3 regions of the Bradyrhizobium sp. McL0615 genome follow, and region 1 is predicted to be linked to each of the others. Evidence: predicted binding sites of a transcription regulator. Region 1 holds the regulator's gene; each other region holds the start of a gene.
The links. Region 1 encodes PhoB, which activates phosphate uptake and scavenging genes when phosphate is short. Its sites were predicted from a motif close to TGTCATNNANCTGTCAT; they were not measured.
Positions count from the first base shown of each region.

Region 2: ACPPVP_RS20370 (DUF47 domain-containing protein) is a predicted target of PhoB. The motif match lies at 2,678-2,694, and genes of this name have one in related genera.
Region 3: phnC (phosphonate ABC transporter ATP-binding protein) is a predicted target of PhoB. The motif match lies at 2,860-2,876, and genes of this name have one in related genera.

Region 1 is NZ_CP188254.1:839,459-844,127, forward strand. It holds gene pstA (phosphate ABC transporter permease PstA) at 1-135, shown strand, start outside; gene pstB (phosphate ABC transporter ATP-binding protein PstB) at 132-953, shown strand; gene phoU (phosphate signaling complex protein PhoU) at 965-1,681, shown strand; gene phoB (phosphate regulon transcriptional regulator PhoB) at 1,692-2,396, shown strand; gene ACPPVP_RS03875 (GcrA family cell cycle regulator) at 2,602-3,111, opposite strand; gene ACPPVP_RS03880 (aspartate aminotransferase family protein) at 3,622-4,669, shown strand, end outside.
Region 2 is NZ_CP188254.1:4,328,936-4,333,604, reverse strand. It holds gene ACPPVP_RS20385 (peptide chain release factor 3) at 1-440, opposite strand, end outside; gene sugE (quaternary ammonium compound efflux SMR transporter SugE) at 595-918, shown strand; gene ACPPVP_RS20375 (anion permease) at 910-1,914, opposite strand; gene ACPPVP_RS20370 (DUF47 domain-containing protein) at 1,992-2,636, opposite strand; gene ACPPVP_RS20365 (branched-chain amino acid ABC transporter permease) at 2,789-3,757, opposite strand; gene ACPPVP_RS20360 (branched-chain amino acid ABC transporter permease) at 3,759-4,646, opposite strand.
Region 3 is NZ_CP188254.1:3,380,355-3,385,023, forward strand. It holds gene mmsB (multiple monosaccharide ABC transporter permease) at 1-116, shown strand, start outside; gene ACPPVP_RS15975 (DUF1045 domain-containing protein) at 221-910, opposite strand; gene ACPPVP_RS15980 (alpha-D-ribose 1-methylphosphonate 5-triphosphate diphosphatase) at 931-2,124, opposite strand; gene ACPPVP_RS15985 (DapH/DapD/GlmU-related protein) at 2,121-2,786, opposite strand; gene phnC (phosphonate ABC transporter ATP-binding protein) at 2,990-3,805, shown strand; gene phnD (phosphonate ABC transporter substrate-binding protein) at 3,883-4,669, shown strand, end outside.

The DNA of each region.
Region 1 (4,669 bases):
ATCAACAACTTCGTGCAGAGCCCCTATGTCTACTGGAAGCAGCTCGCCTGGAGCGGGGCGCTGCTGATCACGCTCACCGTACTTGCCCTGAATATTGGCGCGCGCATTCTCGGCGCCGAGAGGACATCCAAATGACCGAACTCTCCGTATCAGTGAGTACCGCGAGCGGGCCCGTTCCGCAGGTGGCGCTGCCCGAGGCCGCACCGAAGGTGACCGCCCGCGGCCTGAACTTTTACTATGGCGAGCACCATGCGCTGAAGAACATCAACCTGACGCTCGGCACCAACCGCGTCACCGCCTTCATCGGCCCGTCCGGCTGCGGCAAGTCCACGCTGCTGCGGATCTTCAACCGGATGTACGACCTCTATCCCGGCCAGAAGGCGACCGGCCAGTTGATGCTCGACCAGACCAACATCCTCGACCCCAAGCTCGACCTCAATCTGCTGCGGGCCCGCGTCGGCATGGTGTTCCAGAAGCCGACGCCGTTCCCGATGACGATCTACGAAAACATCGCCTTCGGCATCCGGCTCTATGAGAAGATCTCCAAGTCGGAGATGGACGGCCGGGTCGAGAAGGCGCTGCGCGGTGGCGCGCTGTGGAACGAGGTCAAGGACAAGCTGAACGCAAGCGGGCTGTCGCTGTCCGGCGGCCAGCAGCAGCGGCTCTGCATCGCGCGCACGGTTGCGGTGCGGCCCGAGGTGATTTTGTTCGACGAGCCCTGCTCGGCGCTGGACCCGATCTCGACCGCCAAGGTCGAGGAACTGATCCAGGAGCTGGCGGAGGATTACACCATCGCCATCGTCACCCATAACATGCAGCAGGCGGCCCGCGTCTCGGACAAGACCGCCTTCATGTATCTCGGCGAGCTGATAGAGTTCGACGACACCAACAAGATTTTCACCTCGCCGAGCGATCGACGTACCCAAGATTACATCACCGGCCGGTTCGGTTGAGGAGATAACACATGGCTTCTGAACACACCGCCAAGGCATTCGACAGCGACCTCCAGGAATTGACCCGTCTCGTCGCCGAGATGGGCGGCCTGGCTGAGCGCATGATCACCGAATCCGTCGACGCGCTGGTCCGTCGCGACGTCGCTCTCGGCAAGCGCGTCGTCGCGTCTGACGTCGAGATCGACCGGCTGCAGCATCTGATCGAGGAGCGCGCGGTGCTGACTATCGCGCGCCGCCAGCCGATGGCGATCGACCTGCGCGAGATCGTCGGCGCCATGCGGGTCGCCACCGATCTGGAGCGGATCGGCGACCTCGCCAAGAACATGGGCAAGCGCGTCGCAGCACTGGAAAACGATTTCCAGCCGCTGAAGCTGATGCGCGGCCTCGAACACATGACCGACCTGGTGCAGTCGCAGGTCAAGTCGGTGCTGGACGCCTATGCAGCGCACGATCTGCCGGCGGCGATGGCGGTCTGGAAGGGCGACGAGGAAGTCGACGCCATCTGCACCTCGCTGTTCCGCGAGCTCCTGACCTATATGATGGAAGACCCGCGCAACATCTCGTTCTGCATCCATTTGATGTTCTGCGCCAAGAACATCGAACGGATCGGCGACCATGCCACCAATATCGCCGAGACCGTGTTCTACATGATCGAGGGCCAGCAGATGCTCGACAAGCGCCCGAAGGGCGACATGACGAATTTTGCCACGACCGTACCGAATAGCTGAGGGATAGAAGATGAGCGCGCGCATTATGGTGGTCGAGGACGAGGAAGCGCTGACCACGCTGTTGCGCTACAACCTCGACGCCGAAGGTTATGATGTCGAAACCGTCGCGCGCGGCGACGATGCGGATACCCGGTTGAAGGAACGGGTGCCCGATCTCGTCGTGCTGGACTGGATGCTGCCCGGTCTGTCAGGCATCGAACTCTGCCGGCGCCTGCGCGCCCGGCCGGAGACCAAGCAATTGCCGATCATCATGCTGACCGCGCGCGGCGAGGAGAGCGAGCGGGTGCGGGGGCTGGCGACCGGCGCCGACGATTACATCGTCAAACCGTTCTCGGTGCCGGAACTGCTGGCGCGGGTGAAGGGCCTGTTGCGGCGCGCGAGCCCGGAGCGGCTCGCCACCGTGCTGACCTATGGCGACATCGAACTGGATCGCGAGAAACGCCGCGTCGCGCGTTCGGGCCGCCAGATCGATCTCGGCCCGACCGAGTATCGCCTGCTGGAGTTTTTCCTGGAGCATCCCGGCCGCGTCTTCAGCCGCGAGCAATTGCTCGACAGCGTCTGGGGCCGCGACATCTATATCGACGAGCGCACCGTCGACGTCCATATCGGCCGCCTGCGCAAACTGCTCAACCCCGGCCGCGAGCAGGACCCGATCCGCACCGTGCGCGGCGCCGGCTACGCGCTGGATGACCGGTTTGCGAAGGTGGAGCCGTAAGGCTTCAGCGTTCGCAACCGCCGTCGTCCCTGCGAACGCAGGGACCCATACCCACAAATCTCGATTGTTGAAAAACGCTGGAGCTCCAGCGAAGCATAACCACTGACATCGGTGGTTATGGGTCCCTGCGTTCGCAGGGACGACAAACCATTTGGTTCGTAGCCCGGGTTGCGCTGCGCTCCATCCGGGCTCGATAAATCGCAACTTACCGCGTCGGCTTCGGCTGCTGCCTGCGCCGGTCGGAGGCCGGCTGATACGCCACGCGCGAGTGATGCGCGCAATAGGGCAGGCCCGCGAGCGCCTTGCCGCCGCAGAAGAAGAATTCCGGGCTCGAGGGATCGCCGACCGGCCAGTGGCAGGTGGCTTCGTTCAGTTCGAGCAGCGACAGCCGCTGGCTCATCGGCACCACGTTGTCGAAGGCGATCGGATCCGGCTCCATCTCGACCTCGAAAGCGTGCGCCAGCGCGGTGTTGCCGCGCGATACCGGGCGCGATACCCGCATCATCTGCTGCGCCGGGCGCGCCTTGCGCTGCCGCGGGGCGGCCGAGGAGGGGCTCTTGGCGCGGCCGGACAGGCCCAGCCGGTGCACTTTGCCGATCACAGCGTTTCGCGTCACATTTCCGAGTTCCGCGGCGATCTGGCTGGCCGACAATCCGGCTTCCCAGAGCTTTTTCAGCTGTTCGACGCGATCGTCGGACCAGGTCAATACCGTCATCGCATTCTTCCCTTCGCATCGCGCCGGCCAATCAGGGGCAGCACTGGCGACGTCATTCGTCTCAAAAATCCCTGCGGTCAGAATCCCTTAGCCCTCGCCGGGCGCGAAAGCCGCGCCCGAACGTGTACGCTGTACAAAATGGACTCTTGGGATCAGATCCGCCGCACGAGATGTCGTACCCGACAGCCCAAAAGCTACAATATGGCGGGACTCGGGCGCAAGAGTCCGCGCCGATGCGTCCACATGTTCCGGCATCTCTGCATTGCAGTGCGTGTTTTGCACCACACCGCAATCCTACGGAATTAACCTTTCTTGCGCCGCAGGAAGGCCCGCTTTCAGTGCTGGAAACACAGCCTTGTGGCGTGTTGACAGCGACCGCCGCCCACATAGAATACCTCCTACGTGCCGCCCTTAAGAGGCGGCACGTTTCGTTTTCGCAAGACCGGCTGCTGCCGCGTTCGCGCTCACGCTCGCATGCTCCGCGGCCGGTCAAAACCTTCAGTGATTGCCATGACCCAAAGCGCCACGTCGCATCTGCTCCCCGTCTTCGCCAGGGTCGATCTCGGCTTCGAGCGCGGCGAGGGCTGCTGGCTGACCGCCACCAATGGCGATCGCTATCTCGACTTCACCTCGGGCGTTGCGGTGAACGCGCTGGGGCACTGCCATCCGTACCTGATCGCGGCGCTGCAGGAGCAGGCGACAAAGCTCTGGCACATGTCGAACCTGTTCAAGAGCCCGGACGGCGAAAAGCTTGCCGCGCGGCTCTGCGAGCAGAGCTTTGCCGACATGGTTTTCTTCTGCAATTCCGGCGCCGAGGCGATGGAAGGCGTGATCAAGGTGGTGCGCCGCTACCAATTCTCCAAGGGCCATCCCGAGCGCTATCGCATCATCACCTTCGAGGGCGCCTTCCACGGCCGCACCCTGGGCACGCTCGCCGCGACCGGTTCCGCCAAATATCTCGAAGGCTTTGGCCCGCCGATGGACGGCTTTGACCAGGTGCCGCACGGCGATCTCGAAGCGGTGAAGAAGGCGATCGGGCCGCACACCGCGGGCATCCTGATCGAGCCGGTGCAGGGCGAGGGCGGCGTGCGCTCGGCGCCGCAGTCCTTCTTCAAGGCGCTGCGCCAGCTCTGCGACGAGCACGGCCTGCTGTTGGCGTTCGACGAGGTGCAGACCGGCATGGGCCGCACCGGCGATCTCTTCGCCTACAAGCGCGTCGGCGTGACGCCGGATGTGATGTCGCTGGCGAAAGCGCTCGGCGGCGGCTTTCCGATCGGCGCGGTGCTGGCCACTGCGGACGCAGCTTCGGGCATGACGCCCGGCTCGCACGGCTCGACCTTCGGCGGCAATCCGTTGGCGATCGCGGCGGCCAATGCCGTGCTCGACGTGATGCTGAAGCCCGGCTTCTTCGATCACGTGCAGAAGATGTCGCTTTTGATCAAACAGAAACTGGCCTTCGTGGTCGACCGCTATCCCACCGTGCTCTCGGAAGTGCGCGGCGAGGGGCTTTTGGTCGGCGTCAAGGCCGTAGTGCCCTCCGGCGATCTCGTCAACGCGC
Region 2 (4,669 bases), 3.5 Mb from region 1:
ATCGGAATGTCGCGCAGCCGGCAAACCTCGAACAGCTTCCGGGTCCGCGCCTCGATTCCCTTGGCAGCGTCGATCACCATCACAGCGGAATCGACCGCCGTCAGCGTGCGATAGGTGTCCTCGGAAAAGTCCTCGTGGCCCGGCGTATCCAGCAGGTTGAAGACGAGGCCCTCGAATTCGAACGTCATCACCGAGGTCACGACCGAGATGCCGCGCTCGCGCTCGATCTTCATCCAGTCGGAGCGGGTGTTGCGGCGCTCGCCCTTGGCCTTGACCTGCCCCGCCAGATTGATGGCGCCGCCGAACAGCAGCAGCTTTTCGGTCAGCGTGGTCTTGCCGGCGTCCGGGTGGGAGATGATCGCAAACGTGCGCCGCCGCGCCACTTCATCTGCAAGCGGCGAGCGGGGCGGCGATTCGGCTGAAACGGCAATATCGGACATGAGGCTCGAGCGTTTGGCAGGGAAAACCGGCCTAATCAAGCCTCATTTGGTGGTTGCGGCGGCAACTCGCCAGTCCCATATCGGCAGCGGAAGGACGGCCTTCCAATTCACAGCGCATTCGCGGGGACGACCCTGCCTGATCAGGAGGGTCGTGATGGCCTGGATCGTATTGTTCGTCGCCGGCCTCATGGAAATTGGCTGGGCCATCGGCCTCAAAGATACCGAAGGTTTCACGCGGCTCGCTCCATCCGTCCTGACGCTCGCCTGCATGGCGGGCAGCATCCTCCTGCTCGGTCTTGCCCTGAAAACGCTACCGATCGGAACCGCCTACGCGGTATGGACCGGCATCGGCGCGGTCGGAACGGCCATCCTGGGCATCGCGCTGTTCGGCGAGCCTGCCACCGCCGCGCGCCTGGCCTGCATCGGGCTGATCGTGGCCGGCATTATCGGGCTAAAGCTCGTCACCGGATCAGCGTAGCAACAACGCCGCCCAGTAGGTCAGCGCTGCAACGAAGGCGGAAGCCGGAATGGTGATCACCCAGGCGTAGACGATCGAACTCGCCACGTTCCAGCGCACCGCCGAGACCCGCCGCGCGGCGCCGACGCCGACGATGGCGCCGGTAATGGTGTGGGTGGTGGAGACGGGAACCCCGAGATAGGTCGCCATAAAGAGGGTCGCCGCCCCGCCAGTTTCGGCGCAGAAGCCCTGCATCGGCGTCAGCTTGGTGATCCGCAATCCCATGGTGCGAACGATCCGCCAGCCGCCCATCAGCGTGCCCAGCGCCATCGCGGCCTGGCAGGACAGCACCACCCAGAAGGGGATGGAGAATTCGGTGCCGAGATGGCCCTGCGAATAGAGCAGCACCGCGATGATGCCCATGGTCTTTTGCGCGTCGTTGCCGCCATGGCCGAGCGAATAAAGCGACGCCGATACGAATTGCAGGATGCGAAAGGCGCGGTCGACCGCGAAAGGCGTCGAGCGCACCGAGGCCCAGGACACGATCGCAACCAGTACCAGCGCCAGCAGGAAGCCTACCAGCGGCGATAGCACGATTGCCAGCAGCGCCTTGGACAGGCCACTCCAGACCGCCGCCGAAAATCCGGCCTTTGCCATGCCCGCGCCGACCAGCCCGCCGATCAACGCGTGCGAACTGGACGAGGGAATTCCGAGCGCCCACGTGATCAGGTTCCAGACGATGGCGCCCACAAGTGCCGCGAAGATCACGGTGGCATCGACGACGCTCGGCTCAATGATGCCGGTGCCGATCGTATTGGCGACGTGGAGTCCGAACACCGCGAAGGCAATGAAATTGAAGAAGGCGGCCCACAGCACCGCATATTGTGGGCGCAGCACGCGGGTCGACACGATCGTAGCGATCGAATTGGCAGCGTCGTGCAATCCATTGAGGAAGTCGAACAGCAGCGCGACCGCGATCAGAAAGATCAGAATCGGAAGTCCGAGCGAGGCGTCCACTGGATTGGCCCTGCCCTATATCACTTGCTTGAGCATGATCTTCTCGGAAAACCGGTATCCACTTTTCCGGATCATGCTCAGACCTGTTCGATCACGATGGAGTTGATCTCGTTGGCAACGTCGTCGAAGCGATCGGACACTTTCTCGAGATGCTTGTAGATCTCGGCGCCCACAATGAATTCCATCGAGCTGCCGCCGCGATGCTTGAGATACAGCTCCTTCAAACCGATATCGTGGAGGTCATCGATACGGCCTTCCAGCTTGCCGATCTCCTCGGTAATGGCGGTCAGCATCGCAACGTTGTTTCCGATCGCCTGCATCAGCGGCAGCGCGCGGCCGACCAGATTGGCGCATTCGACCAAAAGCGTCCCGATCTCGCGCATCGGCGGCTCGAACGTGCGGACCTCGAACAGCACCACCGCCTTGGCGGTCTGCTGCATCTGATCGATCGCATCGTCCATCGCCGTGATCAGGTTCTTGATGTCGCCGCGGTCGAACGGGGTAATGAAAGTGCGCCGGACCGCCGTCAGTACCTCGCGCGTGATGCCGTCGGCATCATTTTCGAACTGGTTGACACGCTGGCAGAACACCGGCGTTTCGTCGCCGCCACGCAGCATATCCTGAAGCGCCAGCGCCCCCTGCACCACCGTCTGGGCATGCCGATCAAAAAGATCAAAAAATCGCTCCTCTTTCGGCAAAAAGGCACGAAACCAGCGCATCAGCATTGGTCAAAATCCATCGTTCTGGAGGCCGTCGGGCAGCCCGTCACAGGGTTGTCATAGACCATTCGCAGGCAAAGCGCGCCACAGGGTGACCCGGGAACCGGGTCATCCACCGCTTTGTGACACCGAAAACTGCGCCAAAACCGGCCGTTTTACAGGGATCGGCGGAAATAATGCGCGATCTCGCCGATTACGCCGCGGCGGAAGGTCAGCACGCAGGCGACGAAGATGACGCCCTGGATCACCGTCACCCACTGCCCGAACCCGGCCAGATATTGCTGCATGGCGATGATGACGAAGGCGCCGACGACCGGGCCAAAGATGGTGCCGAGGCCACCGACCAGCGTCATCAGCACGATTTCGCCGGACATCGACCAGTGCACGTCGGTGAGCGAGGCGTTCTGCGCCACGAACACCTTTAGCGAACCGGCAAAGCCCGCGAGCGTGCCGGACAGGATGAAGGCAAGCAGCTTGTACTGGTCGGTCTTGTAGCCCAGCGAGATCGCCCGCGGCTCGTTCTCGCGGATTGCCTTCAAGACCTCGCCGAACGGCGAGTTGATGGTGCGATAGATCAAGAGGAAGCCGGCGAGGAACCCGGCCAGCACGACGTAGTACAGCACCGTCGGCTTGGCGAGATTGAAGATTCCGAACAGATAGCCCTGCGGAATGCCCTGAATGCCGTCTTCGCCATGGGTGAACGGCGCCTGCAGGTAGATGAAGTAGAGCAACTGCGACAGCGCCAGCGTGATCATCGAGAAGTAGATGCCCTGCCGCCGGATCGAGATGAAGCCGGTGACGACCGAAAGCGCGGCAGCGCCGGCGATGCCGACCAGAATTCCGAGTTCGGGCGACACGCCCCACACCTTGAGCGCATGCGCCGTGCAATAGCCCGCCGTCCCCAGGAACATCGCGTGACCGAATGACAGCAGGCCGCCATAGCCGATCAGCAGATTGAAGGCGCAGGCGAGCAGCGCGAAGCACAAAGCCTGCATCACGAAGAACGGGTAGATGCCGGTCATCGGCACAAGCCCCAGCAGCACCGCCATTGCCGCAAACACGATCATCTCGTCGCGCATCGCGCGCGGCGTTACCGGCAGTGTGTCGTCAGTCAATGCGCTCATGTCAGGCCGCCCGTCCAGTCAGTCCCGTGGGCTTTATCAGCAACACCAGCACCATCAGGACAAACACCACGGTGTTGGAAGCCTCGGGATAAAAATACTTGGTAAGCCCTTCGATCACGCCGAGGGCAAAACCGGTGATGATCGATCCCATGATCGACCCCATGCCGCCGATCACCACCACCGCGAACACGACGATGATCAGGTCGGCGCCCATCAGCGGCCGCACCTGGTTGATCGGCGCGGACAGCACGCCGGCCAGCGCGGCCAGGCCTACGCCAAGGCCGTAGGTCAGCGTGATCATCCTGGGCACGTTGATGCCGAACGCGCGGACCAGGGTCGGGTTTTCGGTCGCGGCGCGCAGATTGGCGCCAAGCCGAGTCTTTTCGATCAGATACCAGGTGGCAATGCAGACCACGAGCGAGAAGATGACCACCCAGCCGCGATAGACCGGCAGGAACATGAAGCCGAGATTCATGCCGCCCTGCAGCCCGCGCCATTCGCCGATCTGTGGGTAATCGGGAATCGCATAGGGCAGCCCGGACGAGCCGAAATAATTCTGGAACACGCCCTGCACGATCAGCGCGATACCGAAGGTCAGCAGCAGGCCATAGAGGTGGTCGAGGCCGGCCAGCCATTGCAGCATGGTCCGCTCCAGGATCATGCCGAAGATGCCGACCACGATCGGTGCTATCAGCAGCGCCCACCAATATCCGATGCCGGTGAGGCTCAGCAGGAAGTACGCGCAGAACGCGCCCATCATGTAGAGCGCGCCATGGGCGAAATTGATGATGTTGAGCATGCCGAAGATCACGGCGAGCCCGAGGCTGAGCAGCGCGTAGAACGATCCGTTGATCAGTCCCACCAAAAGCTGGGCGTATAGAGCTTGCATCGGTTTCGCACTCAATCTCGTTT
Region 3 (4,669 bases), 2.5 Mb from region 1:
GGGTCATGAACAACGGCATGTCCATCCTCGGCATCGGCATCGACTACCAGCAGGTGATCAAGGGGCTGGTGCTGCTCGGCGCCGTCTGCCTCGATGTCTACAACCAGCGGCGATAGGGCAGGATGAGCTCAGGTTGGGCCGTGAAGACGGGCTATTTGGTGCCCCAATCCTACTTTGCATGGGGTTGTTTTCGATATTTTGAGTTTGGTGCGCTGGCCCGTCAGTCCTGCAATTGCCAGCGGCCAATGACGCGAAACCGCGAGTTCGGAGTTTCCTGGCGGCACAGAGCAATAGCGTCGATCGCGAGCCGGCCGATGCCCGTTGCCGCAAACCTCTCGCGCAGCATCGCCACGACAGGTTCGCGCCGTTCAGCGGGAAGCCGTCCCGTCAGCGTCATGTGGAAGCGAAACTCCTCGAAGACGTAGGGGTAGCCCCAGCGGTCGAGATAGTCGCGCTGCCGCGGCGTCAGCTTGTCGGGATTGCGCCGTGCGCGATCTTCCGGGTTGAGCGGAGCCCGGAACGGATCGAACGCCTTGGTCGCTTCAGCGGCGAGCAGTTCGAGCTCTGCTGAAGGCTCGGCCGGGATCACCGCGATGAAACCACTGATCGAATCGACGACCGGCTGGATCACCGGCACGGGCCGGGCCAGATCGGCGAACAATTCGCATGCCGCGGCAAGCTGTGCCTCGGCCTTGCCGTCGGCCAGTGCCATCGGCGCCTTCAGCGTGGCGTGAAAGCCGTATTTGCGCGGATCCTGCGTCAGGTCGCGCCAGTCCAATGGCAGCCCATCCGGAAAGGGCAGGTCGTCGCCGCCATAGGCGTCGTACCCGAGCAGCGACGCGCCGAACCGGTCGAGCGCGCTGCCTTGTGCGGCGGTGTAGTAGATTGCGTAACGGGGATAGTTTGCCATCGCGCCAGAATAGGGCCGTCTCACGCGGCTGCAACTGCCTTCCGGGGAGCGACCGACGAGCGGACGAGACGGTGCGCTTCAGTCAGATGCACCAGACGTCCCGCAGCAACGACGGCGACGACGCGCGGCCGCAACGGCACCGTGTCATCGACGAGGATGATGTCGGCGCGCTGTCCCGCGGCGAGCAAGCCGCGATCGGCGAGGCCGGCGGCGCGCGCCGGCGCCGACGAGATCAATTGCCACGCCTCGGCCAGCGGCAGCACGCCGTCGGCGGCGAGACGAAACGCCGCCAGCAGCGGTGCCGGGTAGTAATAGTCCGACGCCAGCACCGAACAGAGGCCCTTGGCGATCATGTCGGAGGCCTTGGTCCAGCCGGTGTGGCTGCCGCCGCGCACGACATTGGGCGCGCCGAACACGATGAAATCAGAGGCTTCGGCGGCGTCGCGGGCGGTCTCCTCGTTGACCGGAAATTCGGCGATTGTCACGCCTTGCGCACGAAAGGCCTGCCGCATCGCCGGGCTTTCGTCGTCATGCGAGAGCATCCGGACATCAGCCGCGCGCGCCGCCTGCGCCAGCCGGGCGATCGACGCCGGCACGTCGTGGCCGCGGCAGACCACACTTTGTACAAGGTCGTCGAACGCCTCATTGGTAAGACCCGTGCGCTCCACCATGCGGCTGCGCTTCAGCGGTTTGGTAAGGCTGGCGACGGTCGAGTCCATGTGGTCGTTGAAGGCGAACAGGTCGACGCGGCCTTCCGACAGCCAGTCGATGATTTCGCTTTCCGCATCGAGATTGTAGGTCTCCTGGCGCAGATGGAAGCGGGTATCGGCGGCGAGCTGCGGCCGCATCTGCTCGATCGCCTCCAGCATTTTCCGCGCGTTGTCGGCGCCGCGAAGGCCGGGCTCCCACGACCAGGTCGTGGCATGATAGACGGTGGTGATGCCGTTGCTGACCGCCTGGCGGTCGCTGTCGATCAGCGCGATATCGATCGGAAAATCGACGCCGGGTCGCGGCATCATTTGCCGCTCGAAGGCGTCGCCATGCAGATCGACAATGCCTGGCAGCACCAGCAAGCCGCCGGCATCGATGCCGGGCGAGCCATGGCTGTTGTCCGTACCCACGGCGACGATCTCGCGGCCGGCAATTCGCAATGTGGTTTCGAGAATCTCATGTCCGAGCAGGGCCCGGCCACCTTCAATGAACAGTTCGGTCACGATGCGGCACTCTGGTTGAATGGATGACGGCCGGATGCTTCGGCCGATTCGTACTTGCCGAGAAAGCCCTCGACATCGAGTTTTCGGAAATCGGGCAGGGCGCGGCGAAGCGTCTCATGGTCCCAGTCCCACCATGCCAGCTCCGCCAGCCGCCCGGCAATGGATTCCGGAAACCGCTGCTTAATCGGCCGCGCCGGGTTGCCTGCCACGATCGCATAGGCGGGGACGTTCTTGGTGACGACGGCGCCGGCTGCGACCACCGCGCCGGTGCCGATCGAGCGGCCGGGCAGGATCACTGCGCCGTGGCCGATCCAGACGTCATGGCCGATATGGACGTGATGCTCGCGCCGCCATGCAAAGAAATCGGCATCGTCGCTTTCGCCCGGAAAATAGCTGCTGGCGCGATAGGTGAAATGCGCCTGCGAGGCGCGCTGCATCGGGTGATTGCCCGGGTTGATCCGCGTCATCGCCGCGATTGAGCAGAATCTTCCGATCGTGGTGTAGCTGATCTGCGCGTCGTTCACGACGTAGGAATAATCCGCCATCGTGACCTCGAGCAGGATGGTCCGCGCGCCGACCTCTGTGTAGGCGCCGAGCTTGCAATCGCGCACCGAGGCGGTGGGATCGACGGCCGGTTCAGCGGAAAGCATCTTGCCGGCCATCGGTGGCGTCCATCAGCAACAGAGGAAAGGTCATTGGCGTCCGCTCGTCTTCGATGCGCTTGATGACAGGATCATGACGGATGCATGACGACCCGCTGCTGTGGACGGGGGTGTGGACGAACGCCGCACCGCAGCAGTCGTGTCACACAACTGTTAGATCGAACCGTTAGCGATGCTCCACGACTGGAATTCTGGAGCATTGCATGCTGGTGGTGGATGGTTTGACGTGTCGGTTCGGCACCAAAGCCGCAGTGGATAACGCGTCATTTTCGATCGCGCCCGGCAGCTTCGTCGGCGTGATCGGCCGTTCCGGTGCCGGAAAATCCACGCTGCTTCGGATGATCAACCGCCTCGCTGAACCTTCCGAGGGGCGCATTCTGTTCGAAGGCGTCGACGTGACCGCACTGCGTGGCAAGGATCTTCGGCAGTGGCGTGCGCGCTCCGCGATGATCTTTCAGCAGTTCAATCTGGTCGGCCGGCTCGACGTTCTGACCAATGTGCTGATGGGCCGGCTGGCGGAAATTCCGTCCTGGCGCTCGCTGACGCAGCTCTGGCCGGAAGAGGACAGGGCGCTGGCGATGTCGGCGCTGGAGCAGTTCGATATGGCTGGGATCGCCGCCCAGCGCGCCGACCAGCTTTCCGGCGGCCAGCAGCAGCGCGTCGCCATCGCCCGCGCGCTGGTGCAGGAGCCCGACATTATTCTCGCCGACGAACCGATCGCCTCGCTTGATCCCCGCAACACCCGGATCGTGATGGATGCGCTGCTGCGCATCAACAAGCATTTCGGCATCACCGTGATCTGCAACCTGCACTCGCTCGATCTGGCGCGAAGCTACTGCGACCGGTTGATTGGCATGGCCGCAGGGCGGGTGGTGTTCGATGGGGCGCCCGAGACGCTGACCGATCGGATCGCGCGCGAACTCTACGATCTCGAAGCCGATGATGTCATGGGCGCCGCGCCCGCGCAGGCACCCGGCGCTGCGGCGATGCCTGAACTCGGCACGGCAGCCGCAGCCTGAGTGTCATTTCTGTACAGGGTAGCCGGTTGCAAGCCTGCAATCGGCAAAGAGGCGTAACCACAACAAGAGGGCTCACCATGATCACCCGTCGTATCGTTCTGGCCGGCGCAGCTGCGCTGGCATTCACCGCTTCAGCCTCGGCACAGGACTGGAAGAGCAAATATCCCGAACTAACATTTGCCGTGGTGCCAGCCGAAAACGCTTCGGGGGTCACCGAGCGCTGGACGCCGTTCGTCGCCTATCTCTCCAAGGAGCTGGGCATCAAGGTCACGCTGCGCATCGCCAACGACTACGCGGCCGTGATCGAAGGCCAGCGCGCCGGCAACATCCATATCGCCAGCTACGGCTCGGCATCGTTTGCCCGCGCCCGCCTGACCGGCGTCAAGACCGACGCCTTCGCCAACGACATCAATGCCGACGGCTCGACCGGCTATTATTCGGTGTTCTTCGTCAAGGCGTCGAGCGCTTACAAGAATATCGATCAGCTGAAGGGCAAGAACCTCGGCCTGGTCGACCCAAATTCGACGTCGGGCAACAATGTGCCGCGCTTCGAACTCGACAAGCTCGGCATCTCCGACGCCGATGGCTATTTTGGCAAGGTCGTCTTCACCGGCAGCCACGAGAACGCCATGCTGGCGCTGTCGCAGGGCACCGTCGATGTCGCCGCCAATCAGTGGACCAACGACGACGATTCCACGCTCGCCCAGATGCTGCACAAGGGCATGCTGAAAAACGCCGACGGGTCGGCGATGAAGAAGGACGATTTCCGGATCATCCACAAGTCGGCCCCGATCATCAACGGACCCTACGCCTACAATGCGGATCTGCCTGCGGATCTGAAGGCGGCGATTGCCAAGGCGTTCA